Regions from separate parts of the Lacticaseibacillus suihuaensis genome, predicted to be linked through region 1. Evidence: predicted binding sites of a transcription regulator. Region 1 holds the regulator's gene; the other holds the start of a gene.
What was found. Region 1 encodes NrdR, which represses ribonucleotide reductase genes. Its sites were predicted from a motif close to ACACNATATATNGTGT; they were not measured.
Positions count from the first base shown of each region.

Region 1 (14,922 bases):
CTAGCGCCACTCAAAAACGCGGTTACCGCTTGGGCAACCGCGTTTTTGAGTGGTCGGATGGCGGCTACAGGGCCGCATCATCCACGTCGTCAAGCGCCTGTGAAATGGCCACCAGCGTATCGTCCAAGGCGCCGGGTTCAAAGGGCGAACGCAGGTGCCCGGTGGCTAGCAGCTCGAGCAGCGTCTGGCTGCCGCCGGCCTTGGCCATGGTTTCGTAATCCTGCCAGGCCTTAGGGTCGTGATCGACGTTGAATCGCTTCCAGAACTGGTAGGCGACCACCTGGGCGATGGTGTAGTCGATGTAATAGAACGGCGACTCGAAAATGTGCCCCTGGCGCATCCAGTAGATGCCCGACTCAAGCGCCGCGTTTTCGCTGTAGTCCTTGTCCGGGTTGTACAGCTTCTCCAAGCGCCGCCACTCGGCCTTGCGCTGGGCCGGCGTCCAGTCCGGATGGGTGTAGACCTGATGCTGGAAGTGATCGACCAAAATCCCGTAAGGCAAAAACTCAAGGGCCGCCTGCAGATGCGCGTAGCGGTACTTGGCGGTTTGGGTCCCGAAGAACTTCGGCATCCAAGGATACGCGATGAACTCCATGCTCATGGAGAAGATCTCCGCCGCCTCAAAAGTCGGAAAGACGCAGTCACCGGGCTGAATCCACTTGGCCAGGTAAGTCTGAAAGGCGTGGCCGGCCTCATGGGTCAGCACATCGACGTCGCCCGAGGTGCCGTTGAAGTTCGAAAAGATGAACGGCGACTGAATCGAGGGAATGTACTCGGCGTAACCGCCCGAGGCCTTGCCCGGCTTGGCCAGCAGGTCCAGCAGGTGCGAATCGATCATGTGATCGAAAAAGGCCCCGGCCTCCGGCGACATCTCGTGGTACATCTCACGGGCGGCCTGCACCAGTTGAGTGGATGTCCCCTCCGGCTTGGCGTTGCCGGACTTGAACTGAACGCCCAAGTCGTAGTAGGCCAGGTGATCCAACCCCAGACGCTGGGCTTGCTTGGCGCGTTGCTTTTGGGCCAGCGGCACGACCTTGGTCTGCACCTCGTGGCGGTAGGCGGCCACCATGTCCTCGTCGTAATCGAAGCGGTCCATGAAGACGTAGCTCATCTCGGAGAAGTCCTTGAAGCCGAGCTTTTGCGCAATCGCCGTGCGGGTGTGGACCATGTCGTCGTACAGCTGGTCGAACTCGGCCTCATGCGCCGCAAAAAAGCCCCAGTAAGCGGCGTTGGCGGCCTTTCGCACCGCCCGGTCGGCGTCGTCGCGCAGCGGCCCAAGCTGCGCCAGCGTGTAGGTCTGCCCGTCAAAGTCAACCTGGGCGCTTGCAATCAGGTCGGTGTAGCGGGAGGCCAAGGCGTTGGCCTTTTGCTGCAGGTCAATCACCTCCGGCTTGTTGGTGCGAAGCAGGTCCTTGGCCTTCAGAAAGTACGGCTTGGGGTAGATGGTCTTCAGCGCGTCTTGGTAGGGACTGGCCAAAACCGCCTTGAGGTAGTCGGTCTTGGCCGCCTCGGCCTGGGGTTCAAAATCGTTCCAAAAGGCGTCTTCTTGCGCGTAAAAGGCATCGCGCGTGTCGATAGTGTGGCGAATCTGCGCGATCATGCCCTGCGAGTCGACGTCGTTGATCAAGGCCGTGATCCGCTTGGCGACGGCCAGCGCCGCGTCAGCGTCGGTGGCCGCCTCAAGCGCCGCCGCACCGGCCGCAATGTCTCGCAGGAACGCGGCCGGATCCGGTCTGGTGTAAGTCACTTGGGTAAAGTCCATGTTCTTCCTCCTTCAGACGCCGAAGCGGCGCCAGTCGAGCAAAGCTCGTGCCCCTATTATCGACCAGCGCGGCCACTTTGACCAGCACCTGCGCAAAAATGGCCGCCGCAACAATTGAGTTGCGGCGGCCGCGCCGAAGCCACCGGACTCGGTGATTCCGGTGGCCTTGGCCTATTTGGTTACGTTCCTGGCTTTGTCTTACCGTGGTGGTGCCATTGCGCCCAACGGTTTCGGTCATCCGCGCGGCTAACTCGTCTGGGAGTGGTGGTGGCCGGCCTGCAGCCGGTGGGGTGGTGCGAATCCGGGTCCCTGGTTTCCCCTCGTTTGATTCCGGGGTTGCACTAAAGCTCTCGAGCTAAAAGCCGTGTGGCAATACACTGCGGCTTGTCATGGGTGGGGGCTGCGGTGCGAGCCGCAGGATGTGCCCCGCGCGGTGGATAACAAAGCAGCTGTGGCCTTTTGCTGCCTCCCCGTGCAAGAATAATCATTCGCGGATAGCTTAACACCGGACCAATTGGGTGTCAAACATTTTGACTTGCCGCCGCAACTGCTTCGGCCGGGCCTAACGCCACCAGGCAGATTGCGTTACAACGCCGCCACCAGGGGCTATACTGAGTTCAAAAAGAACAGGCGGTGTTGCGCATGCCTTCCTCTCCCACCATTCGCGTCAATCTGACCCTGACCGGTGTCTTCATCGGCAGCTTGCTGGATGACGACTACCACCTCAACCACGCTGAGCTCCTGGCGGTCACCCTCGACGCCTTGATTCTTCCGGATGGCACGGCCTTTGCGATGCCACCGGTGCAGGGCCTGCTCGAGTTCGACCCGGCTCACACCACGCTGGGCGTCATGTGGCGCCTGGGCGATGTCCTGCAGGTCAGCGGTCAGTTGGCCGTCACGCGGCCGGTCCCCGGCCGCAACCAATACGCCACACTCGTGCGGCAGTGGCAGCAAACCAGGCACGCACTGGTCAACCCAACCAACCGGTGGCTCGAGACGCTTCCCGACTCGCCGGTTCGGCGCAACCTGGCCGCCACCGTCAAGCGCTTTCAACGCGGCCGGCTCGCTTTTACAGACTGCCAAGACCGGTTGCGCCAGCAGGCCACCCCACTGGCGCCGAATCTCAAAACCAGGCTGTACAAGCTTCAACGCCAGCAGACCGACCGCATGCGCCAATTCAACGCCACGCTTGAGCGACTGGCGCCAAGTCGTCCGCTGATCACCCATCCGACTCGCATCGTCATGCATCGGCTGATGCCGTCACCCAGGTTCGCCACCCGCATCGAACGGTTGAGGCTCGGTAACCCCGACTATACCCATCAGCTGCTCGTGGGCTTGATCAAGCCCCGTTGACCGCCCCGGCCGCACTGGCTCGCCGCCCACTGGCGCAAGGCACGGCCAAACGCCAAAAAATCCCACCGCAATCGCGGTGGGACTCACTAGTCAGATTAAGCCAAAGCCTTCTTGGCAGCGTCTGCAAGGGCCGTGAAGCCTGCAGGATCTGCGATGGCGATGTCGGCCAACATCTTGCGGTTCATGTCGATGTTGGCAACTTTCAAGCCGTGCATCAACTTGCTGTAAGAAATGTCGTTCAGACGCGCTGCGGCGTTGATCCGCGCAATCCACAGGGAGCGGAAGTTGCGCTTCTTAGCGCGACGGTCGCGGAATGCGTAGCGGTAGGATACCATGACCTGAGCATTGGCTGCCTTGAACAGCAGGTGCTTGGCCCCACGGTAGCCCTTGGCGAGCTTTAAGACCTTCTTACGACGTTTGCGAGTTACGGTTCCACCTTTAACACGTGGCATTAGAAATTCCTCCTCTAATAATTAAGCGAACTGAGTAATGTGCGCGAGGCGCAATTACTTCATCTGGCTGAGCATCTGGCGGATCCGCTTCATATCGGAGTGGGATACCAATGCTGACTTGCGCAACTGACGACGTTGCTTCTTGGTCTTACCGTGGAAACGGTGGCTGGTGTAAGCGTGACCCCGCTTCAAAGCACCACTAGCGGTCTTCTTGAAGCGCTTGGCAGATGCACGGTGTGTCTTGAATTTTGGCATGACGATAATTCCTCCTAGTGACTTAGTCTGACTATTTCTTGTCAGCTTTTGGTGCGAGCATCATGAACATGCTCCGTCCGTCCATCTTCGGGCGGGCTTCAACAGTAGCCAATTCCTCAACGGCCTTGGCCATCTGCTCCAGAACCTTTTGTCCGAGGTCCTTGTGGGTGATCGCACGACCGCGGAAGCGGACGGTCACCTTGACCTTGTCCCCTTTTTCAAGGAACTTGGACGCGTTTTTCAACCGGGTGTTGAAGTCTGCCTCGCCGATGGTCGGGCTCAGGCGGATCTCCTTGATGCTGATGGTTTTCTGTTTCTTACGCGCCTCACGCTGCTTTTTTTGCAGCTCGAAGCGAAACTTCCCGTAATCCATGATCCGGGCAACTGGCGGCTTGGCGGTTGGGGAAACCAGAACCAGGTCCAGGCTTACCGATTGCGCAAGCTCGAGTGCCTCGTGCGTACTCTTGACCCCGAGTTGTTCACCAGTCTGGGAAATCAGTCGAACTTCACGGGAACGAATCCCGTCGTTGACCATCATATCTCTTGCTATGGCAGTTCACCTCCGAAAATATTTTGTGACAAAACAAGGACGCCGAAGAGCCCACTATGAGCCCCGCCGCGTCGTTAAATACCGATCATATCAACCCAGCGGCCAGAGGCATAGGTGAGAAGCGGGAACTTCTGCTTGTTTTCTCAACGTTCTCTAGTATACGGACTCGCAGGCCGGGTGTCAAATGAAAGTTTCATTCGTCGCCGGACTGCGACCGATGCAGCGACTCAAGCCACTGGCGCCGCTTCAAAATCAGGTTGGCCAGCCAGGTCACGGCCGCGATGCCGACGCTGCCAAACACCGCAACCCCGTGCGGCTCAAAGGCAATCAGGCTGAACCACCAGCCGGCGATGCCGTAGACGGCCCCAAGCGCCAAGACCATCACCGAAAGCCAGATCAGGATGACCCCCCGCCCATTGTGGGCCAGCAAGCGCATCATCCGCCGGTCGCGGCGCCCGGGGATGGCCGCGAGCAACAACACGCTGCCGGTCAAAAGCCCCATGGCAATCAGCTCGGTCACCCCAAAAAGCAGGAACCACGAGCCCCAAAGTTGCAGGATCACCCTACCGCCTCCATTTCTAGGAGACAGCTTAGCACGCGCGCAAGGCCTGCGCAAGCACCGCCGCCCCCTTGAACCCACCACCCCCAAGCGGTACACTGGCCAAAAACGGGAGGCCACCATGCAAATCGACCTGATTCGCCACTCCGAACCCGACTACGGCCAGGTCCGGGCCGCCGACTACTTCGGCTTCGGCCTGGACTTCAGCCGGCTCACCCCGCGCGGCATCGCCATCGCCCAGGCTGCGGCGCGTGACCCACGGCTGCAAGACGTGGAGCTGATGCTCAGCTCCCCATACACCCGCGCCCTGCAGACGGCGCTTGAGCTGACCCGCCACACCACGATTCCCGTGGCGGTGGAGCTTGGACTGCACGAGTGGCGGCCCGACATGACGGGCACTAGGCTTCGCACCGCCGTCGAGGCCGACGAAGCCCACGCCGCCTTTTTGGCCCACCACGGCCAAGCAAGCCCCGCCAGCCCCTGGGACTACGAAACCGCCGCGCAAGTTCGCGCCCGGGCCGCCGCGGTGTTCGACCACTACGCCGACCTGGGTTACCACCGCATCGCCTGCGTCACCCACGGCGTGGTGATGCGCCAATTCCACCCGCAGGCCAAGATTGCATACTGCGAGTTCATCACCATCGACTGGCGCTAACGACCGGCCGGGCCTCACACCTGTATGACGGTAGCAAAAAAGCGTTTCACAACTGACTGCGAAACGCTTTTTGAGTGCCTAGTCGGCGAGCTTGGCGCCTTCGCCGCGCTTGTGCTTGCCGTCGCGGGAGAAGTTCTTGACTTCCGCCTGCACGGATTCGAGGAACATGTTGGCTGGCATCTCCTCGGAGTCGGACTTGCCGTACTTGCGAACGGACACGCTGGCCGCGTTCACTTCGTCATCCCCCACCACGATGGTGTAAGGAATCTTGTTGGTCTGAGCCTCGCGAATCTTGTAGCCCATCTTTTCGTTGCGGGCGTCAAGCTCTGGCCGCAGACCGGCCTTAAGCAGCGCGGTCTTCAGGTTCTTGGCGTAGTCCAGCTGCTTGTCGGAAACCGGGATGATCGCAATCTGGGTCGGGGCCAGCCAGGTTGGGAAGGCACCCTTGTAGATTTCGGTCAGGTAGGCGATGAAGCGCTCCATGGTGCCGACGATGCCGCGGTGGATCATGACCGGGCGGTGCTCTTGGTTGTCGTTGCCGACGTAGGTCAGGCCGAAGCGCTCAGGCAGCATGAAGTCCAGCTGAATGGTGGACATGGTTTCGTCGTTGCCAAGCGCGGTCTTGGTCTGGATGTCGAGCTTCGGGCCGTAGAACGCGGCTTCGCCTTCGGCCTCGTAGTAGTCCAGGCCCAAGTCGTCCATGGCGGCCTTGAGCATGCTCTGGCTGCGGGTCCACATTTCCTCGTCGTCGAAGTACTTTTCGGTGTTCTTCGGGTCGCGGTAGGACAAGCGGAAGGTGTAGTCGTTGATGTTGAAGTCTTCGTAGACGTTCATGATCAGGCGCAGGATCTTCTTGAATTCCTCTTGAACCTGGTCGAGGGCGACGAAGGTGTGGCCGTCGTTCAGGGTCATTTCACGCACGCGCTGCAGACCGGACAAGGCGCCGGACTTCTCGTAGCGGTGCATCATGCCAAGCTCCGCAATCCGCAGCGGCAGTTCCTTGTAGGAGCGGATGTGGTGCTTGTAGACCTGGATGTGGCTCGGGCAGTTCATCGGCCGCAGCTCAAGCATTTCGCCGTCGCCCATGTCCATCGGCGGGAACATGTCTTCGCGGTAGTGCTCCCAGTGGCCGGAGGTCTTGTAAAGGTCCAGGTTGGCCAAAACTGGGGTGTAAACGTGCTCGTAGCCATCGGCGAGCTCCTTGTCGATGATGTAGCGCTCGATCACGCGGCGAATCGTCGCGCCGTTGGGCATCCAGTAAGGCAGGCCGGCGCCGACCTTGGGATCGACGAAGAACAAGTCGAGGTCGCGGCCGATGTTGCGGTGGTCGCGCTCCTTGGCCTCCTGGCGGCGCTTGGCGTCGTCTTCAAGCTCGGCCGCCTTGTAGTAAGCCGTCGCGTAGATCCGCTGCAGCATCGGGTTGGAGGACTTGCCTTCCCAGTAGGCGCCGGCGACGCTCAGCAAGGAGAAGTGCTTCAGGTCCTTCAGGCTTGGCAAAAGGGCCGAGAGCTCGAAGTCAAAGAAGTCGCCGAGCTTGAAGCCCGCAATCTGGTCGCCGTCAATCTTGGCCAACAGCTGCAGCTTGAACGGCTCGTTGGCAAAGTAGGCCTCGGCCTCGCTGCGGCTCAGGCTGGCCGCCTTGACTTCGGGATTGGCCTTGACGATCTCGGCCATTTTGTCGGCGATGGCCGGCAGCTCGTCGATCGTCAGCTGACGGTCGTCGCGGTCGGTGTCGTAAAAGAAGCCGTCTTCCTGCGCGGCGCCCTTGCCCAAGCGCGTCTCCGGGTGCAAGGCCTTGATGGCCGCGGCCAGGACGAAGGCCCCGGTCTGACGCAGCACGGTCAGGCCATCCGCGGAATCCTTAGTGACGATTTCGATGCTGGCGTCTGCGTTCAGCGCGTGGTCAAGGTTGACCAAGGCGCCGTCGACCTTGCCGGCCACGGCTTTTTTGGCCAGCGACGTGGAAATGGACTTGGCGATGTCCAAGATGGTGGCGCCGGCCTCGAATGGCTTGACGCTGTTGTCTGGGAATGTGATGCTGATCGACATAGAAATCTCTCCTTTTGGTAGTGAAAGCAGGGGCGGAAAAACAAAACGCCCCGGACGTCAATATGACATCCGGGACGCTAAACACGCGGTTCCACCCGACTTGAAAGCACTGCTTTCCTCTCGATTGGCGCATAACGACGCGACCCGGCCTCAACGAGGCACTCTCGGAAAGTGGTGCGGATCAGGTCCTGCTCGACTTTCAGCCACGGTCGAGGCTCTCTGGTGAAACATGGTCCTTATTGCTTTCGTCTTCGATACCTAGATTAAAGCACGTTCCGGCAGGCCGCGCAAGCCCAAGCGGTGAAAAAGTTTGAAAATTGCCGACAGGTGTTCGCCAGGCGCCTACCCGTTGCGCCGGTCGCGGCCGCCGACCACGACCTCGGTCGCCAGGAAACGGATGCGTTCCATGATGCGCTGGGCCTTGAGCCCCTCGTTGTTGCCGACCTCGACGCCGGCCAAAAAATCGGTCAGCTCCGCCATGGTTTTGTTGGAGGTGAACAACGTCGGCAGCTCCTCTTGCATCCGGTACTGCAGCAAAATACCCAGCACATCGTCGCGGATCCAGGGGCTGAGGCTTTCGGCCCCGATGTCGTCGATCATGAGCACCGGCGCCTTCTTAATCGCATCGAGCTTGGGCAGCACCGTCTGGTCGCCGATCGCCGCCTTCATCTCCACCGCAAAGGTCGGCCAATGCACCAGCGTCGACGCCAGCCCCTGCTTGGCCAAGTCGTTGGCCATCGCGCCCATCAGGTAGGTCTTGCCGACGCCGAAGGGCCCAGTCAGGTAAAGCCCCTTGTGAAAGTCCCGCGGTGCCTTAGCCAGCTCGGTGGTGAAGGTCAGCGCCTGAACCAGCGCATCCCCGCGGTTGGTCGGATCGTAGTCGGCCAGCCGCGCGGCCGCAATCGCCTTGGGCATGTTCAGCGAGGTCACCAAGGCCTTTTGCGACGCCTGGGCGTCCTGGGCGCGTTTGGCCGGAGTCGGCTCGTAGGTGATGTCGATCAAGCGATTGGACACCACCAGCTTGGGGGTGTAGCCGGCCTGCTGCATCGGGGTGATCACCTTGCCGTCTCGGGCGTTGACGTACTCGTAGATTTTGGCCGCGCCGCGGTTGACCGCATCCGGGGCCAAGGCGTCGGCGTTAGCCTGCAGGAAGGCCTGCACCGCCTCATCCGCCACCGCCGCCTGCATCATGGTCGTGTAAGCCTGGTTCAACCGGCGCTTGTCCATCACCTGCGCCAGCTCGTCTTTCATGGTTTTCATTGGCCGCTTCCTCCGTGTTCTTCAAGTTGGCGAAGCGCCGCCAACCTGGCCGCGATTTCCGCCTGCTGGGAGCTTGACACCGCCTGCTCCTTGGGCTTGTAGTCGGCCTTGCTCCAGGCCGGCATCTGCTCCTGCCGCGCCGGGCGGCTGTTGTTACGCCGCGCCGGCTGGCGGGTCTTGCGTTCGGCGAAGGCCTTGATCTCGGCCAAGGCACTGGCCGGGTCCGTGACACCGGCCTTCAGCCAGCGGTTGACGATGGCGTCCAAGTAGGCCTGGTTGAGCGAGTCGTTGGTCTGCAGGATGTAATCGACCAGCACGTTGATCGTCGCGTCCGGCAGCACGTGGCGCTGCACCAGCTTGCGCAGCGCGGCGATCTCGTTGGGGGCCGCGTACATGTTAGGATTCTTGGCCTTTTTGGTCGCCTCGAGAAACTCGCGAACCGACAGCTTGCTGGCCCGCTCGACCAAGGCGGCCTCATCCGCACTCAGCTTGTCCGTGGCCGCCGCGACGGGTTCGGGCGTGGCCGCCGCCGCGGACTTGGGCACCAGGTGCGGTGCCTGCTCCTGATAAGTCTGCTCGGCATAAAGCCGCACCTGCCGCAGGTCGATCGAACCGGTGACAAAATCCACCGCCGGCTCAATCAGCCGGGCCAGATCCACCGGGGCCAGGCCGTAAAACTTGGCAATCTGGTACAGCCGCACCCGGTTGCGCTCGAGTTCGCTGACATCGACATTGGTGCGGCGCAAGAGCTGCGCCACCAAAGCCCAGTCAAACCCCTGACCATCCCCCAAGGTGACCGCAGGCGTCGGTTTTTGGCGAACCTGGGCGTTGTCGGCCGCCGCCGCTGCGGTTGGCGCGACGCGCGTCAGCGAGAAAACATCGAGCAGCTGCGCTGAGATGTTGGTCCAATTGGCGTTATGAACGTTGCGCAGCGTGTAGCGCTCGGTCAGCTGGTGGTAGCGGTGCTCGCCGACGCGGTCGTACAGCAACAGCCCAAGCGTCGGGTCGTGGAAGAAGGAATCGGGCTCGACCGGCCGGTGCAGCTCGTAGGCGTAAAAGCGGCCGAGGTCATCGACTTGGGTGTAGGTCTGAAGCAAGGCGACCGCCTCCAGCCGCACCCGCGCCTCGTAAAGCTCATCGAGGCTGACGCCGAGCATGTCCAGCAAGGCCGTTTGCTTTTGCCGCTCGCGCAGCGCCACCGTAGCCGGCGCCACCTGCCACAAGCTGAGGTACAGCGCCAAGGCGGTCGGGCCGATCAGCGGCTGGTACAGGCTGATGGCCACGTCTTGATCTAGGTTGCTGAAGTACGTGGCCGTGGAGATGATGTAATCATCTTGGGCCATGAAGTTCGCCGGCCTTTTCATCCGGATTCCTCCTTTCGGCGTGACACGCCGGGTAAAAAAGGCGCCGGCGCAATCGCCAACGCCTATTTTTTGGACTGCTTTTCCTTCTTCATCATGTCCTGCAGCTCCTGCATGAACACCGACATGTCCTTGAACTGCCGGTACACGCTGGCAAAGCGGATGTAGGCCACGTCGTCGACGTCGGCGAGCTGCTTCATCACGTACTCGCCGATGGCCTGGCTTGAGACCTCGTTTTCCCCGATTGCCCGCAGCTTGTTCTCCACGCCTTCGACAATCGACTGCATCTGTTCCATGGTGACCGGCCGCTTCTCGGCGGCGCGAATCAGGCCCTTGAGAATCTTCTCGCGGTTGAACTCCTCGCGGGTGCCGTTCTTCTTGATGACCAACAGCGGCGTCTGCTCCACCCGCTCGAAGCTGGTGAAGCGAAACCCGCAGTTCTCGCACTCGCGGCGCCGCCGAATCGCACGGCCGCCGTCAGTGGGCCGCGAGTCAACGACCCGCGAGCTGTTGTGATGACAATGTGGGCATTGCAAAAGGTCACCCTCTTTGTAGTTGATACCACATTATAACACGCCACATGTAGTGTGGCACCTGTTTCAGGACAACAGTTCAGAAACACCGGCAACTCAGGCCTCGGGCCGGCTGAGCTGTGCCAAGAGCTGGCGAACCTGCTGGCCGCGAATCAGCTCACCTTGCGAGTTGTCGATCAAATAATCGGCCCGGGCGATTTTCTCCGCCAGCGGCATCTGCGCGTTAATTCGCGCAAGCGCCGCCGCCTTGGTCAGCCCATCCCGGGCCATCAGCCGCTCCAGCTGCACGTGCGGCGGCAGCGTGACCACCGCCACCCCGTCGAAGGCGTCTTCGTAATGCGTCTCGTAAAGCAGGGGAATCTCCCCCACCGCCACCGGGCAGCCCGACGCCTTGGCCTCGGCCAGCGCGTCGTTGATCGCCGCTCGCAGGTACGGGTGGTCGATGGCGTTGAGCTGGGCGAGCTTGCCTGCGTCGTTGAACACCAGGTCCCCGAGCCGCCGGCGGTCCAAGGTGCCATCCGGGCGAATCATGTCGGCCCCGAATGCGGCGGCGATGGCCGCAAGCGCCGGGCGACCCGGCAGGACAATCTCTCGGGCGATCACGTCGGCATCGACCACCGGGCAGCCCAACCGCCTGAAGACGGCCGCCACCGTGCTTTTGCCGGTGGCGATGCCGCCGGTCAAACCGAGCAAGTAAGTCATTGTGCTTTTCGCTTCCTTAAGGGCTGGCAGTGGGGACAGTAATGCGTCCCGCGCTGGCCCACTTTGGTCTTGACGATCGTGGTCTGGCAGCGATCGCACGGGGTGTTCTCCCGGTCATAGACGTGAAGCCGCGCCTGAAAGCCGCCGCGCTGGCCGGTCGCATCCAGGAACGTGTGAACCGAGGTGCCGCCAAGCCTGGTGGCGGCGCCGAGAATCTCGATGATCGCGTCGTGCAGCCGCGTGGTTTCCGCTCGCGTTAGCGTGTTGGCCGGCTGCGCCGGGTTCAGCCGGCCTTGCCACAGCGTCTCGTCGGCGTAAATGTTGCCGACCCCGGCCACCACGCTTTGGTCCAAGATCACCGACTTGATCGGGGCCTTACGCTTGTGGACCGTCGCGTAAAACGCCGCGGCGTCAAAGCTTTCAGCGGTCGGCTCCGGCCCCATTTTGGCCAGACCGGCGACCACCTGTTCCTCCCGGCCGGTCTCAACCAGCTGCATCCGGCCGAACTTGCGCATGTCGTGGTAGCGCAGCTCGTGGCCATCTTCAAAGGTGAACCAGACATGCACGAAGCGGTCGTGTACCACCGCGGGGTCGGCGACCAGCTGGTACTTGCCCTCCATGCGCAAGTGCGACACCAGGGTCACGCCGTTGTCAAAGCGCAGCAGCAGGTACTTGCCGCGGCGGTCGATACCGGTGATGGTCGCGCCAATCAAGGCGGTTTGGAAGGCTTCCAGGCCACCGACCAGAATCTTGGCCCAGTCGGTGCCGATCGCCTCAACCTTGCGGCCGACGATCAGCTCGCTCAGCCCCCGCCTAACATTCTCAACTTCTGGTAATTCTGGCAAGGCGTCCTCCTTTACTTCGCGTCAAACCAGGTGGCGCCGTAGTGGCTTTCCACCTTCAGCGGCACGGCCAAGGCAACCGCCGAGTCCATCACCTTGGGCACCAGCTCCGCCAGGCGGGGCATTTCTTCCGCCGGGCCCTCGAAGATCAGCTCATCGTGAACCTGCAGCAGCATGCGCGACTGCAGGTGGTTCTCATCGAGCATCTTTTGCATCCGAATCATCGCGACCTTGATGATGTCGGCCGCGCTGCCTTGAATCGGCGTGTTCATCGCCGTGCGTTCGGCGAACTGGCGCAGGTTGAAGTTCTTCGAGTGAATCTGCGCCAGGTAACGCCGCCGGTGAAACAGCGTCTCGACGTAACCCTGCTCCCGCGCCACCGCCACCATTCGCGCCATGTAGTCGTGAACCTGCGGGTACTGCTCGAAGTACCCGTCGATGAAGGCCTTGGCCTGCTTGCGGGTGATGCCGATGTTCTTGGCCAGTCCGAAGTCGCTGATGCCGTAGACAATCCCGAAGTTGGTCGCCTTGGCCTGCCGGCGCATGTCCGGCGTCACCTGGTCCGGGCTGGTCAGCCCAAAGATTTTCATCGCGGTGTTGGCATGGATGTCGCGGTCTTCCTTGAAGGCCTCTTGCATGTTGGCATCACCGGAAATGTGGGCCAGCACCCGCAGCTCGATTTGGGAATAGTCGCTTGAAAAAATCTCCCAGCCGGGGTGCGACGGCACGAAGGCCTGACGCACCTGCTTGCCCATGCCGCGAGCCGGAATGTTTTGCATATTCGGGTCGACCGACGAGAGACGCCCGGTTTGCGTCAGCGTCTGCAGGTAGCGGGTGTGAATCTTGCCGTCCGGCAACACCGCCTTGATCAGGCCGGCGACGTAGGTCGACTGCAGCTTGGCCACCGTGCGGTAGTCCAAGATGTCTTGAACAATCGGGCTGGCGTCTTGCAGCTGCTTCAGCACCTCAACGGAGGTCGAGTAGCCGGTTTTGGTTTTCTTAATCACCGGCAGCTTGAGCTTTTCGAACAACACCTCACCGAGCTGCTTGGGCGAGTTCAGGTTGAAGGTCAGCCCGGCCTCGCCGTAGATTTTCTCCTCCAGCACGTGCATGCTGGTGGTCCATTCGTCGCCCATCTTGCGCAGCACCGGCTGATCCAAGTGAATGCCGGCGATTTCCATTCGCGCGAGCACCTTGGCCAGCGGCAGCTCCAAGTCGGTGAACAAGGCGGTCTCGTCCTGATCCGCCAGGTCCTGGCTGAGGTGCGGTCGAAGCGCCAGCAGGGCCTTGGCCTTTTGCGCCAGGTGGCCGAACAGCACGGCCTCCTCCGGCACCGCTCGCTTGGCGCCGGTGCCGTAAACATCGGCGTCGAAGGGCAGCTGGTAGTCGTGGTCCTGGGCAATCTGGCCGAAGTCGTTGCTGTTTTGGTCCGGGTTCAGCAGGTACGAGGCCAACAGCGCGTCGAAGTCGATGGGCCCAAGCGTGACCCCAAGCCGCGCCGCCGCGACCAAGTTGCGCTTGGCGTCAAACACGGTGAGGGCATGCCGGCCCAGCCAGTCGCAAAGCGCCGGCGTGGTCAACAGCGTGGCGTCGCTGCTGACCCAGATTCGGTCTTCGGCCGCGATGACAAAGCCGATTGGATCGGCGACGTGGTAGTTCTCCGTCAGCATCTCCAGCTCAAAGGCCACCGGGCCTTCGGTGGTCGGCAGCACATCGAGGTTCGCGTCGGTCAGCACGACGTAGTCCGGCGCCGCGGCCGCGGGGTCAGCCTCACCAGCGGGGGCCGGCAACTTGGCTAAAGCCTGGCGCATGTCAAGCCGCGTGAACAGGCCGCGCAGCGCCTCGATGTCCGGCCCGGTGTAGCGAATGTCGTCCAGGCCGATGGCAATCGGCGCATCCTGCAGGATGGTGGCGAGCCGCTTGCTCAAAAAGGCGTTGTCCCGGTCGTTGATCAGGTTCTCCTTCATCTTGCTGGGCTTGAGCTCGTCCAGGTTGGCGTAGAGGTTTTCGATGGAGCCGAACTGGTCGAGCAGCTTCAGCGCCGTTTTCTCCCCCACCTTGGTGACCCCGGGGTAATTATCGGAGGTGTCGCCCATCAGCCCCTTGAGGTCGATCAGCTGCCGCGGCGTGATGCCCAGCTTCTCTTGCATGTAAGCCGGGGTGTAGGCCTCAAGCTCGGCGACGCCTTTTTTGGTCACCTGCACCGTCACGGCAGCGGTGGCCAGCTGCGTCAAGTCGCGGTCGCCGGTCACGATCACCGTGGTCATGCCGGCTTCTTCCGCCTGCTTGGCCAAGGTGCCGATGATGTCGTCGGCCTCGTAGTCTTGAAGCGCGTAATGGGCCATGCCATGGTCTTCGATCATCTTGTGGATCAGGGGCAGCTGCTCCAAAAGCTCGCTTGGCGCCTTGTCGCGGTTGCCCTTGTAGTCGTCGAACATTTTGGTGCGAAAGGTCCCGCCGCTTTTGTCGAAGGCGACCAAAATCCGGTCGGGCTTGACCTTGCTCACGATGTTGTCCAGCATGTTGTTGAACGCAAAAACCGCGTTGGTGTGCAGGCCCTCGCTGTTGGTGAAGCGATCGAGTTGGTTG
Region 1 is NZ_BAAGBJ010000010.1:53,533-68,454, reverse strand. Features, by position in the region: gene ACYVRZ_RS09680 (NADP-dependent oxidoreductase) at 1-4, shown strand, start outside; gene ACYVRZ_RS09675 (M3 family oligoendopeptidase) at 65-1,762, opposite strand; gene ACYVRZ_RS09670 (hypothetical protein) at 2,405-3,115, shown strand; gene rplT (50S ribosomal protein L20) at 3,211-3,567, opposite strand; gene rpmI (50S ribosomal protein L35) at 3,622-3,822, opposite strand; gene infC (translation initiation factor IF-3) at 3,854-4,360, opposite strand; gene ACYVRZ_RS09650 (hypothetical protein) at 4,566-4,934, opposite strand; gene ACYVRZ_RS09645 (histidine phosphatase family protein) at 5,053-5,586, shown strand; gene thrS (threonine--tRNA ligase) at 5,665-7,635, opposite strand; gene dnaI (primosomal protein DnaI) at 7,978-8,895, opposite strand; gene ACYVRZ_RS09630 (replication initiation and membrane attachment family protein) at 8,892-10,259, opposite strand; gene nrdR (transcriptional regulator NrdR) at 10,322-10,792, opposite strand; gene coaE (dephospho-CoA kinase) at 10,886-11,491, opposite strand; gene mutM (DNA-formamidopyrimidine glycosylase) at 11,488-12,336, opposite strand; gene polA (DNA polymerase I) at 12,348-14,922, opposite strand, start outside.

Region 2 (14,922 bases), on a different contig from region 1:
GACCACGAGCCCCGCCGGCCAGCACCAGGCCAGCGCCGCAAACACCACCAGCAGCAGCGCCACTGCGGCCGGCGTTCCGCGCAGCAGCTGGCGCAGATCCGCCACGGACAGCACCGCCCCCAGGCTCAGCACCAGGCTCATCAGGACCCAGGCGCCGACACCGAGCCAGTTCGGGGCGAGCGTCGATTGGCTGACTGCGTTCCAGGCGACGTGCGGCCACCACACCGCCTTGCCGACCAGCAAAATTGCACATGAGCTGGTCCACACCGGGGCCCCCGCCGCCAGAAACAGCCCGAGGTGCTGCCACCACGACCGCGGCCGCAGCCGGAAGGTCACGTGCCCGGCCGTCTCGCCCCGGGCTCGCAGCGAGAATTCCGCGATGTGAAGCCCAAACAACGCCCCGACCAGCGCATGGGTGGTTTCGTGCCACCACAGCCCCGGCTTGGCCCACCAGACATGGGCGCTGTCGCGCTGCGCCAGGTTCACCAGCCGCTGCAGCGTCGCGTGGTTGAGGCCGGTGAGCACGGCAGCCAAGCCGCACCACAGCACCAGCGTGGCGCCGGCCGTCGTCATCAGATTCATTAACATGCGTCTGCTCCTTTCGCTGGGCCATGGGTGACCGCCAGAATGGAGCCACCGCGGCCGCCAAGCGTCACCGCCCCAGCCCTGCAAGTCACCCGCTCGGCCTACACCGCCAGTGTAAGGCCAGGGTTTGACGATTGTCACCTTATTCGGCGCATCTGAGGTGAAACATAACCTTAACTCAAAAAGCGGATCACACCGGGCATTGGTGTGATCCGTTTCAGATGCGACAGGGGGGACTCGAACCCTCTACCTATGGTTTAGGAAACCATTGCTCTATCCAGGTGAGCTACTATCGCGAACCCAACCATTATAAATGTTTTGGCGGGTCAACGCAATCGCCAAAACGGCCGGCGCTGCCCCACCGCTTCGTGGCCCGGCCGCGGTCGGCGGGTCAATCACCACCCGCAATGCGCGACAAAAAAACAGCCCGGACTCAACGTTACCGTAAGTCCGGACCGCTCCTATGGCGTCAAACGCTAGACATGCAAAGACACCATATCCGATGCACCGCAATATGCCGGTTGCCGTGCAACTTAAATATACCACCGATTGGCGTGGCGCGAAAGTTTTTTTTCAGAAAGTTACGCGCCGGCCTGGTACTGCTGGGCCATCGTGTCCAGCATGTACTGGATGCGACGCTTGCGGCGGTGGCCCAAGAAGATCATCACCAGCATCTGGTTCCACTCGCGCATTTTATCCGCGTAAAGCGTGTTTTCGTGGTAGGTCACCTTGGTCTCGTTGTCCTGCGTTTCCTGCAGGTCGTACTCGACGTAGTAGGTGCCGCGGCCGATTCTGGTCTCGAAGGCGTAGGCGCGATTCTTGTCGGCCTTGGTGATCTTGACGCGACCGCGGCCGTTCTTGCCCATTTTTTTCTGATACTCGTAGCCGTTCAAGGCGCCAGGCGCCAGGCTGTTACCGGTTGACTGCTTGATGTCGTAAAGCACCGAATCGATGATGGTTTGGTAAATGTAGCTGGCCGGTGCGTTGACCGTGCGTTGCAATTCCATGCGTAACCTCCCTCTGTGGTGCTGCCACCACCGGCCTCTGATGAGACCGCTTTATTCTAGTGTACCCGTTTGAATTGGTGGGAACAAGTCAGCGCGGCTTGCGCTTGCCCTTGTTCTTTTGGTCACGGGCTCGCGCCTTCTTGTGCGGCTTGCGAACCGGGGCCGCCTCCTCCCGCTTGCTGGCAGCCGACTGCGCCTTGGCCACGGGCCGAACGGGCCGAGCCGGCGCGGCGGCGGGACCGGCCGCGGCACTGGTGGCGGCACCGGACGCCCCTGCCGCACTGTCGCGCGGTGGAGGCGTTAAGCTGAGCTTGCCGTCGACCAAAAAGGCGCGGCGAATGTCGTACTGCGGCACCAGGTGGCGCAGGTTGCGCTTGTCGTGGTCATCGCCGATGGTGACCACGGTGCCGGGCTCGCCCATGCGACCGGTGCGGCCGGCGCGGTGGATGTAGGCCTCCTTGCGCGTCGGCGTCTGGTAGTTGATCACCGCCGGGAGCTTCGGGATGTCCAGGCCGCGCCCGGCCATGTCGGTGACCAACAGCAGCGTCAGGCGGCCCTTGCGAAAATCGGTCAGCGCCTTGGCGCGGTTGGCCGCCCGGTCCGTTTTGGACAGCACGGCAAACTTAATCTGCTGGTGCGACAAGGTCCGGGCGACTTTTTCCATCACCGCGTTTTGGTTGAAAAACACCAGCGCCTGGAACTTGTCCAGATGCGCGAGGTGGCGCAGCCAGGTCTCGCGATGCGCGTTGTCCGTCTGCACGAACAGGTGCCGCACCACGCCTTGGGTGTGGTCGATGGCGCGAACGTCGATCACCCGCACGTCTTGACCGAACCACTTGGCGAGGTCTTCAAACATCGGGCTCGGCGTGGCGGAGAAAAAGGCCAGCTGCACGTCACTTGGGGCCTCCATCGCGAGGTCTCGTACCTGCCCCAGCCCGGGGTCGCGCAGCAGCTCGTCGGCCTCGTCGACCACCAGCGTCGACAGCGTGTGCAGCCGCACCTTGCCGGCCGCCACCAGCTCAAGCAGCCGCCCGGCCGTCGCCACGATCACCTCGGGCTTTTTTTTCAGCTGCTCCAGCTGACGCTTGACGTTGGCGGAGCCGGTGACCGCCACAATCGACAGGTCGACCGCCGCGGCGTAGGGCCGCAGCACGTCGCGCGTCTGCACGGCCAGCTCCTGGGACGGGGCCAGAATCACAATCTGAACGCCGGCTTGCGGCATCGCTTTTTCAAGCAGCGGCAGGCCGAACGCCAGGGTCTTGCCCGAGCCGGTCGGCGCCAGGCCGACAATGGATTCGTCCTCACGCAGGGGTTGGGCCACCGCCTGCTGAATCGGCGTTTCTTCTTTGAAGCCGGCCTGCTGCCACAGGGTCTGAAACGGGGTTGCAATCGTCATAATTTGCCTCTATTCTGGGTCGTTCGTGAAGTGAATGTCGCCGCTTTGGCGCAGCTGCGCCATCACGCGGTGAACCTTGGTCGCAAGCGCCATCGCCGAGCGGGCCCGATTCGTGTCGCCTTGTTCGATGATCTCAGCGAAGGCGCGGGCCTCGTCTTGCATCGGGTTTTGGGCCTTGGCCACCGTCAGGTCCTGGCTGGTGCTGCCGGTTTGCAGCGCGACGCGGTTCAGCTCGCCCGGCGAGTCGAAGACCAGCGTCTGCTTGCCGGAATAAATCTCGCTAGGCGCGGTGCTGTTGTAGGTTTTGCCGGTGACCAGCGTCACGTCAAAGTCCGGGTAGGCCAGCCGCGCGATGCCGGCGCCGTCGATGCCGTTGGCCAGCTTGCGCGGCAGGTACTGGGCCGCCTTGGGCTCACCGAACCACGCGACGGCGGCGTAGACCAAGTAGACGCCCAGGTCCATCAGCGCCCCACCGGCAAAGGCCGGGGCAAAAATGTTGGGGTTCTCCCCGGCCAGGTAAGCGTCGTAGCGCGAGCTGTACTTGGCGTAGCTCAGGCTGGCGCCGCTGATCGGGTGGCTGGCCACGAAGTCTTGAATCACCGCGAAGTTGGGGTCGTAGACGTGCCGTGCCGCCTCGAACACGAAGACGCCGGGATGCGCCGCCTGGGCCGCTTGAATCGCCGCCAACTCGCCGACGCTTGTGACCATCGGCTTTTCGACGATCACGTGCTTGCCGGCCGCCACCGCCTGAAGCGTCTGCGTCGGGTGCAGGCTGTTGGGGCTGGCGATGTACACGACGTCCAGGTCGCTGGCCAAAAACGCGGCGAGGTCGGTGAAGGCCGTGGCCGGCGCCGTCTTGTCGATGAACGCCGTGGCGGTGGCGAGGTGTCGCGAGTACACGGCCGCCAGCGTGTAGGCCCCGGTGGCCTGCGCCGCGGCGACGAACTGGGCCGAAATCCAATTGGTGCCGATAACTCCTAGCTTCATAATTGCCTCCTGCGTGGTTTTACTTCATTGTAACAGGCCTGCAATGAAATTGCAGTGCAACTGATGACCGGTTCTGGCATGCGCGTGTTATGATGGACCTATAACTTGGAGGAGGCGTTCGGGATGGCATTTCACCAACCACATCTATTGATCGGCTTGCTGCGCCTGGTGGGCAAGGGTGGCCCCAAAACGCAGCCGGCAAACCCGGTTTTGCAACTCGCCCACCAGTACACGGGCAAGTTCGCCTTTCTTGACGAGCAGACCAACAAGACCCACCAGCTGGCCGTCGACCCCGACCTGACGATCAAAATCGACGGTCGCGCCCTACCCGGCCAGGTCACCGGTATCACCACCGAGAAGCTGACCTTCCTCGATCACTACGGCTACTCGTTGGTCATCACCTCGGGGCCGACCGGACCGGCCACCGTGTACGACGAGGCCGAAGACGCGACCTACCAGGTGATCGACCCCAATGCCGACCCCCAGTCCTAATTGAACTCGCGCAGCCCCGCGACGACCACCATGTGATCGCCGCGGGGCTGCTGTTGTCTGTGCTGTTGTCTGTGCTGTTGTCTGTGCTGTTGTTTGCGCTGTTGTTTGCGCTGTTGTCTGCGCTGTTGTCTGCGCTGTTGGCTGCCGCGTCACCGACCGCCGGCCCTCCTCACGGCAGCTTGGCCAAGGCGGCCTGGGGAACCTGGTCGGCCGCCACCGCCGTCCAGCGGGTCACCCCTTTTTTGTCATTCACCGTCAGGCGCAGGTAGGCCCCCTGGCGCAGCGGCCGGGACTTGTTGCCGTTGAAGGTGATGGTTTTGGCCGCCCCATCCTTGGTGTAGGCGAGCTGCCGGTAGCGGTAGTCGGTCCAAGTCGCCCCGTCGTCGGCGCGTTGCACGATTTTTTGGCCGGTGGTCACCACCTTCGTGTAGTACGTGGTGCCGCCGTAGCTGGTCACCTCGATGAACTTGTAGCCGCCAAAGGCCAGGGCCACCAGGACCACCAGGCCAATCAGGAGTTTTCTCATCTGCCTCACCTCTTCTTCATTGTGCCATCACGAAGGCCGCGGCGCCAGAGCTTGGCGGCAGATTGAACGAACGCTTTTGTCACCTTGCGTAAGGGAACGTTTGTTCGTATAATGGGAATGAGGTGAGGACATGAGTACCCAACAAGACATCAAGCTGATTAACGAACGCATCGACGCGCTGTTCACCCGGGCCCCGAAGACCCGCTACTGGCTGACGGCGGTGCATAACCCCTACGACCACGAGTTCAGCTTCTTTTTTTGGCAGCAGCGCCGCGGCGAGCGGCAAAAATCGCTGCCGCTGCACAGCCTAGAAACCGAGGACATCGATGTGTTCGCGGCGGTGATCGCAGGCATCAAGGCCCACACCAAGCTGACCATCGACTACTATGGCTTCACCAAGGAGCGTTGGCCGGCCACCGGCGACTTGATCGAGCGGCGCCCCCGCGACATCGAGACCAACGCCGGGCTGCCTTTTTGACCACACCAAAAACGCGGCGAGGCCCAATGGGTCCCGCCGCGTTGTGGCCTGGCGCAGGTCAGCCGCGCAGCAACAAGTCGTAGTGAATGCCTTGCGGATAGGCCCGCCACAGCAGCCAGCCGACCAAGGCGAACACCACGGCCAACCCCAGGTCGAACCAGACGGTGAAAAGCAGCCCCCCGGCCACGACAATCGCCATCATGATGATCATCCCGACTAGCACCGCGCCGACGCCAACGATGCCGTTGGTCGCCCCTTTTTGCGCGGTGAACTCGCCTGAAAACGGCAGGGTGCGGCCGACAATCATGCGGCCGAACAAGAGCGCAAACATCCAGGTCATCGCCACCGTCAATACCCCGGCCGTCAGCGCGTGAACGCCGGTGAACGGCACGAAGACCACCAGCCACAACAGCTCAAAGGGCAAGATCAGCTTGGCAAACAGCGCGGTGATCACGCCGCGCAGCAGTAGCCCGTGCGTGGCGAACGGCACGGTGCGAAAGATGCCCATCGCCTCGGGTTGGTGTGAAAACGACAGGTTGACGATCGCCGTTGGCAGCGCGATCACCAGCCCGATGCCCAGGTACGGCAGAAAGTGCAGGATGGCCAGGTGGCCGGACCCGCGCAACAACCCCGCCCCCAGGATCACCGGAATCATGAAGCCGTAAGCCAGCTGCGGGTAGACGCGCAGCTTGAAGTCGCGCTCGTATTGCATCATGCGCCACCCCAGGGTGAAGTACGTGGCCTCGGCACCGCGGGTGGTCAACAGCCGCCTGGTGGTGGTGAACCACCAGGAGTGCTTGCGGTTTTGATTCGAGCTTTGTTCAAGTTTTTCAAGCGACTGCTCGAACTGCGCCGCGTGGCTGAAGTAGGCCGCGACCAAGGCGGCGGTGACCCCCACCGCCAGGCCGGTCAGCACGAAGCTGACGGGCTTGAACACGCCGTCAAACAGCAGCGCTGGCCCGGCGAACCACACCGGGGCGGCCGGCACGTACCACCACAAGAGGCGCGTCGGCATCGCCAGGTCGATTTTGGCCATGGTGTCGACGCCGACCAGGTTGGGCAGCTGGCTGGCCGCGTACATCAAGACGATTAGCCCGATCTGCACGACGTTCAAAATGTTGCGCAGCCGCTCGCCGTCAAAAAAGCGCAGCACCAGCAGGTACAAAAACAGCGACAAGACAAAGGCGAACACGGCCAGCATCACCGCGCCAAGCGCGGATCCGACCAACACCAGCGGCCCGTGCTGCAGCGTCAGCACCACCAGGCTTGGCACCGCCAGCGCCACCAGCGTCACCGCCAAGAAGAACACGACCACCGCCAGCCGCGCGGCGTTGAGCGTCCGGTCGGCCACCCCCCGCACCGCAAAGATGCGCCGGTCCCGCGGATCTAAGATCAGGCTGGAGTAGCCCGACAGCATTTGAAGGAAAAACATCACAAACAGCGTGGTGTAAAACGCGGTCAGCTGGGTCATCAGGGGCAACGGCAAAAACAGCGTGACGCCGATCACCAACCCGATCAGCAGGTTCAACAAGAAAGTGTTGCGCAGCCCGTGATCCGGCGCGTCCGCCTTCTTCTTGCGGTAGGACACGCCGATGCCGCTTTTGCTGCGGGCGGCCAGCTTGAACTTGGCCGAGACAATCAGCGAAAACTGTTCAAAGTCGACGCCGCTTGCCTTAAGCGGCTTGCGCAGGGCGGTCAAAAAGCCCAATCCGCGTGGCAGCTCACTCATGGCCGACCCCTCCCGTCACGATGTCGACGAAGGCCTTGGCCTTTTCGCCGTGCTCGGCAAAGCCGGTCAGCTCGTTGAACAGCTCCTGCAGGTTGGTGTCGGCGCCGTTGGTGATCGAACTGAAGGTCCCATCCGCCTGCACCTGCCCGTCGTTGAGCAGGATGATGCGATCGGAGAGCTTTTGCACCACGTCCATGATGTGACTGGAGTAAAAAATCGTCTTGCCGCGGTTGCGCAGCTCGACCAAGATCTCCTCGATCACCAGCACCGTGTTGGCGTCCAGCCCGTTGAGCGGCTCGTCCCAAAACAAGACGTCCGGGTCGTGCAGCAGACTGGCGATGATCAACACCAGCTGGCGCATCCCCTTGGAATACGCGGTGATGCGCCGATCAAGCGCCGGGGCCAAGCCGACGATGCCGGCCAAGGCCACCGCCTTGTCCTCTGCGGCCTGCTCGCTCAGCCCGTACAGCTGGCCGATCAAGGTCAGGTACTCCCGCGCGGTCAAGGCGTCGAACACGTCGGCGCTTTCCGGCACGTAGCCGATGTGCTGCTTGTAGCTGGGGTCGTCCGGCCGCACCGGCTGACCCATCAGCTCGATGGTGCCGGCGTCTTGGGTCAACAGGCCCAGGATAATTTTGACCGTCGTGCTTTTGCCCGCGCCGTTGGGACCGATGTAGCCGACAATGGTGCCGGGTTCGATCGAAAACGAAACGTCCTTGAGTACCTGCTTGGCGCCGAATGATTTTTGAACATTGGTCAATGCAATCGCAACTGCCATGGTGTGCCTCCCTTTGCGGTCATCCCGCGGATACGCCAACTATACCCTAATTGGGGTCAAGCGCAAGCGCGAGGCTTGTGTTCGATTCCACAAGGCAGTATACCCGCGGCTTAGTACTTTGTAAAGCAAAGTATGCGACCACCATCAGCTCCAACGCGCAAAAAAAACGCACCAAATCCGGCGCGGGGAAGCCCCGAACCGGACCTGGTGCGTTGGGTGGTGCCGCCAGCCAGTCGCTGGTGGCCGGACCGCGACGTCCCTCGCAAGCTTGGCGACGGGCCCACGGTGGGCGGGATGCCAGGCCAGTGGCGCGTGACGGTCGGCCAACCACAACTGACCGAATACTGCCGGTGGTACAAGGACGCGGCCTGTTGCCGGCACACACCACCCGGAACCGCCGGGCGACTTGCGGTGTGAGCGTGCTGGCCGGTGCGCGTGCCGGCCGTCTCTTGCGTCCGCAGCTAACTCCGAGGAGTAGGACGCAAGGCGTGCGGCGACCGGGTGGAGAATCCGCTACCCTTAATGATTCCCGTCGGCGACTCGGCGGGTTCCGCTAATTCCATCAATGGAAGGGCTGGTGAAGCCTGGTCTGGGTGAGGCGACGTGGCGCTTGCCACCGGATCGTCTGCCGAAGTCCGCGGATTGCATCGACAACGCGTTTGCCGAACCGCAGACCGAGATGTCCATCTGAGACTAGCGTAACAGCTGCCAATCTGGGCGTCAATTTTGAAGCTCACAATCAGCGCTGAGCGGCAAATTCCTGCTTCGTGCCCAAAAACGACACCGCGGAAAGCGCCTGGTCGCCGACGCTCAAGCTGCCTTGCTGCCAGTATTGGGCCTGCTTGGGGCGGCTGCCACCGATGGCCAACCGGGGCCCCGGCACCGCCGCCACGGCCCTCAGCACCCGGGGGCTTGCCATCACCAGGCAGGTTTTGCCGGTGGCGGCCTTGATCAGCGCGATGAAGCGCGTCAGGTCGGCGACCAGCTTCGCCTTGGCCGGCGGCTGGGCGGCGTAATCCCCGTAGTAGGTCAGGTAGACGCCGATCGGCAAGCTCCCCCAGTCGCGCTTGGTTTGCTTGAGAAACTGCTGGGCCTGGGCCTCAGGCGACGAGTCGAAGCTGAAGTAGTGGTAGACGCCGATGCGCAACTGGGCGCCGACGCTTCTGTCGTAATTGACGGTAAAGGCGTCGTCGAAGTAGCTGGCGCCTTGCGTGGCCTTGAGGTAGGCGAAGCCGACCCCGGCGTCTTGCAGCGCCGCAAAGTCCTGGTAGCCATCGTCGGCGTCAAGCATCACCCCTTGCACCGAGCCGCCTTGCGCCTGGTGGGTTGGCCAATGCCGCACCCCCCACCAGGCGCCAAGGCCCACAAGCAGCAAGGCGACTAGGATCAGACTGCCGCGGATGCGGCGGTGTTTTTTATCGTATGTGTCTGCGTAGATCGGTCGCTTGCCTGCGATTGCGCTCACCTCCGTCATTATTATACCGAATATCTCGGCGGCCGAAAGGCGGAATCAAAATCAGCCTCGGGACCGATTATCCTGCGCGGCCAGGGGTTATCATTGTCTCATCCTCGAGTAAGCCTTATCATGGAGTTAGCGCGTGGTAGAATTCAAGTGCCGGGAGGTGGGGACATGCTAGATGAGCGTTTGATCGGTGACACGTTCACCCTGCCCGAGACGGGCGACGTCGTGTGTCTGTACGGCATTCACTACCACTACCTAGTCCTCGATGGGTCGCGCCCCGGTGACTTGGTGGTCATCGTGGGGGTGACCCCGCTGGCGTTGCGGGTTCGCAACGCCGAGCGGGACTTGCAGTACTGAGGTGCGGGGCGACCCGCAAATAAGGAGGAGTTACTATGGGACAGATTATTTTGTGGACGGTTGTTGGCATCGTTGTGGTCATCGCCGTCGTCATGTTACTGAGCAGTGTGGCCATCATTCACACCGGTGAAGTCGGCATCGTTGAACGCTTGGGGAAGTATGTTCAAACGCTGCAGCCGGGCTTTCACGTCGTGCCACCGATCATCTACCGCATCACCGAAATCGTCAACATGAAGCAGATTCCGCTGAAGGTCGACGAGCAGGAAGTGATCACCAAGGATAACGTCGTGGTGCGGATTTCCGAGACCTTGAAGTACCACATCACCGACGTCAACGCGTACGTTTACCAAAACAAGGACTCCGTTTTGTCCATGGTCCAAGACACCCGCGCCAACCTGCGCGGCATCATCGGCAACATGGACCTGAACGACGTCTTGAACGGCACCGAAACCATCAACCAGACCCTGTTCCAGCAGATCGCCGCCACCACCGCCGGCTACGGGCTGAACGTGGACCGCGTCAACATCGATTCCATCCAGGTCGACAAGACCATCCAAGAGTCGATGAACAAGCTGCTGCGGGCGTCGCGTGAGAAGGAAGCCAACATCATGGAGGCCGAGGGGCTCAAGCAAAGCGCGATTGCCAAGGCCGAAGGTGAAAAGCAGGCCGACATCCTGCAGGCCGAAGCCAACAAGCAGACCCAGATTCTCGAGGCCCAGGGCCGCGCGGAATCCCAACGCCTGATCGCCGAGGCGGTCAAGGACCAGATCAATTCGATCAACGCCGGGCTGGCCAAGGACGGCGACATGTACCTGAAGTACAAGAACGTCGAGGCCTTGGAAGCTCTGGCCAAGGGCACGGCCAACACCGTGGTGATGCCAAGCACCGCCGTCGACTCGCTGGGCCAGATTCCAGCGGTCGGTCAGGTTCTGACCGCCGCTACCAAGAAGTAACACCCCTGACAGGACCGCGCGTGGCGCGGCCCTGTTTTTGGTCGCCCCCACGGCTTGGCCAACGCAAAATGGGACCACCGGCTTAACTCAAGTCGGTAGTCCCATTTTGAATGCTCACGCGCAAGCTTAGATGGCGCGAGCGGCGCGAATTTCTGCAAAGCGGCTCGGGGCGAGCTTGCCCAGCTCGACCAGCTTGCCCTCGATCTGATCCAGCACCGCGTTGCGGTCTTTGGGGTTGTTGACGAAGTCGTAGTGGTCACGGTCGACCGTGATCAAAGTCGAGCGGGTGTAACCCTTGGCCCAGTCGCGGTAGGCGGCGTTGACGCGGTTGTAGTAGGCCACAAGCTCCGGCTTCTCGCGAATGTCTTCCATCTCGCGGCCGCGGCCTTGAATCTCTTCGATTTCGTGCTCCGGGTCGATTTGGAGGTAAATGGCCAGGTCCGGCAGGCCGTTCCACGGGCTGCCGTTGACGTTGGCCTGCATCTCCTGGGACAGCGTGACGTAGATGTTGAAGTCGGCATCGTCGATTTCGCCGTTCTTGTGCAGCTGCGAGGCCATCACGAAGTCGGATTCAAGCGAGGAGTCCATCACGGCGTTCTCCTGCATCACGGCCTTTTTGAGCTGCTGGTAGCGGAAGGTCAAAAAGGCAATCTGCAAAATCGTGCCGGTGGTCTTGCGGCTGTCGGCACCGGCGTCGTAGAACTTCTGGAGCATGTTGGCGATCATGCCATTGCCCTCGACGTCTTCGTAGTAGGCCGGGGCGGCGAGATCCGCCGACAACAGCCGGGTCAAAGACGTCTTGCCGGCGCCGATACTGCCGAGAATATAGATCATGTGTTACTCCTCCTATAATGTTGAATCAAAATACCGGAAACGGATGGGCCGGCTCGCTGGGCAGGTGGTTGAAGTCAAAGGTCGCAAGCGTCGCAATGTCTTGGACGAAGGTCGTCACCCCGGCCGCCAGCATCAAGTTGAGCTTTTTGTCCGCCAAGTTAGCGGCCAGCGGGACCAGGATCACGGGCTTGTGCAAGGCCCTGAGGTAGCCGATTTCAAAGGCGCAACCCGGGTCTTCCTCATCCAGGTCGTAGAGAAACACCCCGGCGTCGGCGGTCGTCATGGCCGACAGGTCGTTGTTGTAGGTCGCATCAACCCACAGCCGCGACATCTGCGTGGCCGCGGCTTCTTGGTCCTGGTACTCCCAATCGAAGGGAAAATGCACCAAGGCCACCGTGTCGTTGCGATCAAGCGCCGCCTTGGCGTCAAGCACCCGCGCCTTTTGCGTAGCGTTGAACAACGGGCTGCCCAGGTAGAGCTTTGCCAGCGGCAGCCGCGCCTTGCTTTTGTCTGTCATCTGATTCCTCCGTAAGCCGGCGACTTCTACTATACCAGAATTACGCCGGGCATTCTCACTTGATTTCGTTCAGGCCCATTTTGCGGCGACCGGCGTTGAACCACGGGCTGATCGTGAAGGCCAAGATGTCGTTGATCACGTAGATGCTGGAGTTGATCGCCATGCCCAGGCTGGCGTCGCCTTGCGCGTAGGTGATGCCCCACAAAATCAGCTGGGCGATGCCGGAAAACAGCCACCAGAAGTACTGGTTGGAGTAGCGCAGGAAGCAGACAATCCCGCCGGTCAGGGAAATCGCGAAGGCCATGCCGTCGTAAACCGGCCGCGGGTCGTTGGTGAAGTTGCCGATCAGGTAGGCCGAAAGCGCCCAGACCACCAGGGTGAAGCCCAACGAAATCGCCCACTCCTTGGCGCCGAACTTGCGCAGGTGGTTCTTGGTGTCGTCGTTCCAGCTGCGAACGCTGATCAAAACCGGCAGGTCCAGGGTCACCACGTAGGCGATCTGCTCAAAAATCGACAGGTAGTTCTTGGCGGTGAAGCCAACAAAAATAAAGCAGGCGGCCGAAATCAGCCCCAACCAGCCGTTGACGGCCTTGGTGGCGTTGATGGCCAAGACGCACAGCACCCCGATGGTCGTGCCGACGAAGGTGACCAAAGACACCGCCGTGATCGGCGCGTTCACCAGCGTCATAATCTGACAGCCCAGGGCGAACCAGAAGAGGTAGTAGTTCTGCTGCGGCCAGCCCTTGAGTTGATTCAGCAACCAAGTTCCGTAATTCTCGTGCGTCATAATAAATAAGTCCCCTTTTTCATCTCGTCTGCAAAAGCAGCATGGGGACCATTATCGACCCGTCTTGGGCATTTGTAAAGGCCGTCACCGCAAAATGTGGTATTTGTTCAATCGTGAGCACCCCACATGTGGTGTCGTGCGACCGCTTCCACCGCCGTCACCCCACCAAAAAGGCGGCCTGGCTGGGCCGCCTGCTTGCGGCCTGGCTGGGCCGCCTGCTTGCGGGCCGGTTGGGCGACGGCGCCGGGGCGGCTCGCACCGCCTGCTCACGCCCTGCCAGACACCCCGCCGGTTCGGCTTGCGCTTAATCGGCCGACGCCGCTCCGCCACAAGGTTGGGCGCCGGCAGTGCTGGGCCGCCCGAGCCGCAGCGTGAGTCTTCCGGCCCGGCCTAATCCTTTGGCACCAGCACCTGCCGGCGACCGCAGCGGCCAAGCGCCACGGGGTGCATGACCCAGGCCCCATCGACCAAAGGCACCGCGTCACGCGGGTTTTGCGGGCACGGGCTCTTGCCGTACTGGCGGTCGGCGCAAACCCCCAGCACGTAGAGGCGCCTGAGGTCGGCCAGCGGCGCAAGCGTCGCCAGCAGGTGGCGGTAGGCCAGCCCCAGCGCCTGCCCCCCGGTTTCAATCGAGCAGCGCAAGGCGCCGGTGGCTAACAGCACGTCGGCATCCGGCCGCATGAGCAGGATCTGGCGAATCACCGCGGCGTTGCGCAGCCCGGGGACCGCGCGATTCCCCGTGGTCTGCGCGACCATTTTCGGGTTGTGGGCATCGCAGGCCCGCAGCTTGGCCGCGGTCAGCGGCGAGCGGTCGCCGGCCGCGCTGACCTGCTGCCAGTGGTTGGCCCCATAGGTGGCCGCGCCTTCCAAAAGCGCCTTGGGCCGCAGGTAACGGGCGTTGCCACAGACCACAGGCACCACGTTGACCAGCACGACCCGGCTGTAGCAGGCCGGCGCATCCAGGCAAACCCGCACCGCCGTGTCGTCCAGCACGGTATCGGCGGTGCCACTGGGGTGCTTCATCACCACCAGAAGCGTCCGGTGACCGGCCAAAGGCAGCGGCCGCCCCGCGACCACGCAGCTCTTGCGGTCGATTTCGGTGCCGTAGCGCAGGAAGTTCGCCACCCGAACCCCCCCGGCCAGCGACTCGACGCGGGTCAGCTGCACGTCGCCTGCAATCACCACCGGATGATCCAGCACCCGCAGCCGCACCTTGACCTGGCAGGCCCGGCGCGGCGGCGTTTGGGCCCAGTGCCACCCGTGATGCTCATCCCCGGTGCGTTCAAACAAGGACTGTTCCTCCATCCGCGTCGCTCCCTTCGTCGTCGGCTCACTTTTTTCACATTGTACCATCGTTCACAAAGTTCCGCCACGGGGTGGCCGGCCGCCGCGGGAATGAGAATTTCGCCATGTAAGCCCCTCCAGTCGTGCAGGGTACAGGCATTGGTGGTAGACTCTTCACTTGTCAGTTTTTTGCGGCCGCGGCCGCACTTTGGAGGGAAAAACATGGGGATCACCATCCGGCCCTGCACCCTGGCCGACATCGATCAGCTGCAGGGGCTACAAGTCGAAATGACCGGCGATGCGACGCCGGTTGGCCAAGCGCTTAGGGCGGCCTTGGCCATGCCGAACACGGAATTCGCGTTCGTGTTTGCCGGCGGCCGGCTGGCCGGCTTCACACGGCTGAACCTCGGCGACGCCCAATCCGAGCAGCTGGGCCCCGATCACCTCGAGGTCGCAAGCCTCTACATCCGCCCCGCCTTTCGCCGCTGCGGCCTAGGCCTCGCCCTGTTGGCCCATGCCGCAGCGGCCGCAACCGCCCAAGGCGCGACGCGGCTGTGGTGCGACCTAAGCAACCCCGGCGCGGCCACGCTGGCCTTTTTGACCGCCGGCGGGTTTTGGCCGGACGCGCCGCAGCGGCGCTTTGAATGCGCCGTCGGTCACCCGCGGCTGGCCCCTCACCCAGGGGCCGGCGCGAACTCAACGAGCGAAGCGGTGCGTCGCGCGTTTGCACTGCGGGCCACCGCCGGGCTC
Region 2 is NZ_BAAGBJ010000013.1:33,784-48,705, reverse strand. Features, by position in the region: gene ACYVRZ_RS10850 (hypothetical protein) at 1-588, opposite strand, end outside; tRNA gene ACYVRZ_RS10845 (tRNA-Arg) at 808-881, opposite strand; gene ACYVRZ_RS10840 (DUF3284 domain-containing protein) at 1,167-1,592, opposite strand; gene ACYVRZ_RS10835 (DEAD/DEAH box helicase) at 1,681-2,988, opposite strand; gene ACYVRZ_RS10830 (Gfo/Idh/MocA family protein) at 2,998-3,978, opposite strand; gene ACYVRZ_RS10825 (DUF4828 domain-containing protein) at 4,099-4,467, shown strand; gene ACYVRZ_RS10820 (YxeA family protein) at 4,637-4,993, opposite strand; gene ACYVRZ_RS10815 (acetyl-CoA carboxylase) at 5,124-5,471, shown strand; gene ACYVRZ_RS10810 (ABC transporter permease) at 5,530-7,200, opposite strand; gene ACYVRZ_RS10805 (ABC transporter ATP-binding protein) at 7,193-7,978, opposite strand; gene ACYVRZ_RS10800 (GH25 family lysozyme) at 8,718-9,443, opposite strand; gene ACYVRZ_RS10795 (hypothetical protein) at 9,609-9,797, shown strand; gene ACYVRZ_RS10790 (SPFH domain-containing protein) at 9,833-10,750, shown strand; gene ACYVRZ_RS10785 (deoxynucleoside kinase) at 10,877-11,584, opposite strand; gene ACYVRZ_RS10780 (nucleoside 2-deoxyribosyltransferase) at 11,610-12,101, opposite strand; gene pnuC (nicotinamide riboside transporter PnuC) at 12,157-12,891, opposite strand; gene ACYVRZ_RS10770 (hypothetical protein) at 13,279-14,178, opposite strand; gene ACYVRZ_RS10765 (GNAT family N-acetyltransferase) at 14,395-14,922, shown strand, end outside.
Region 2: a site for NrdR is predicted at 13,008-13,023, ahead of pnuC (nicotinamide riboside transporter PnuC). Genes of this name have one in related genera too.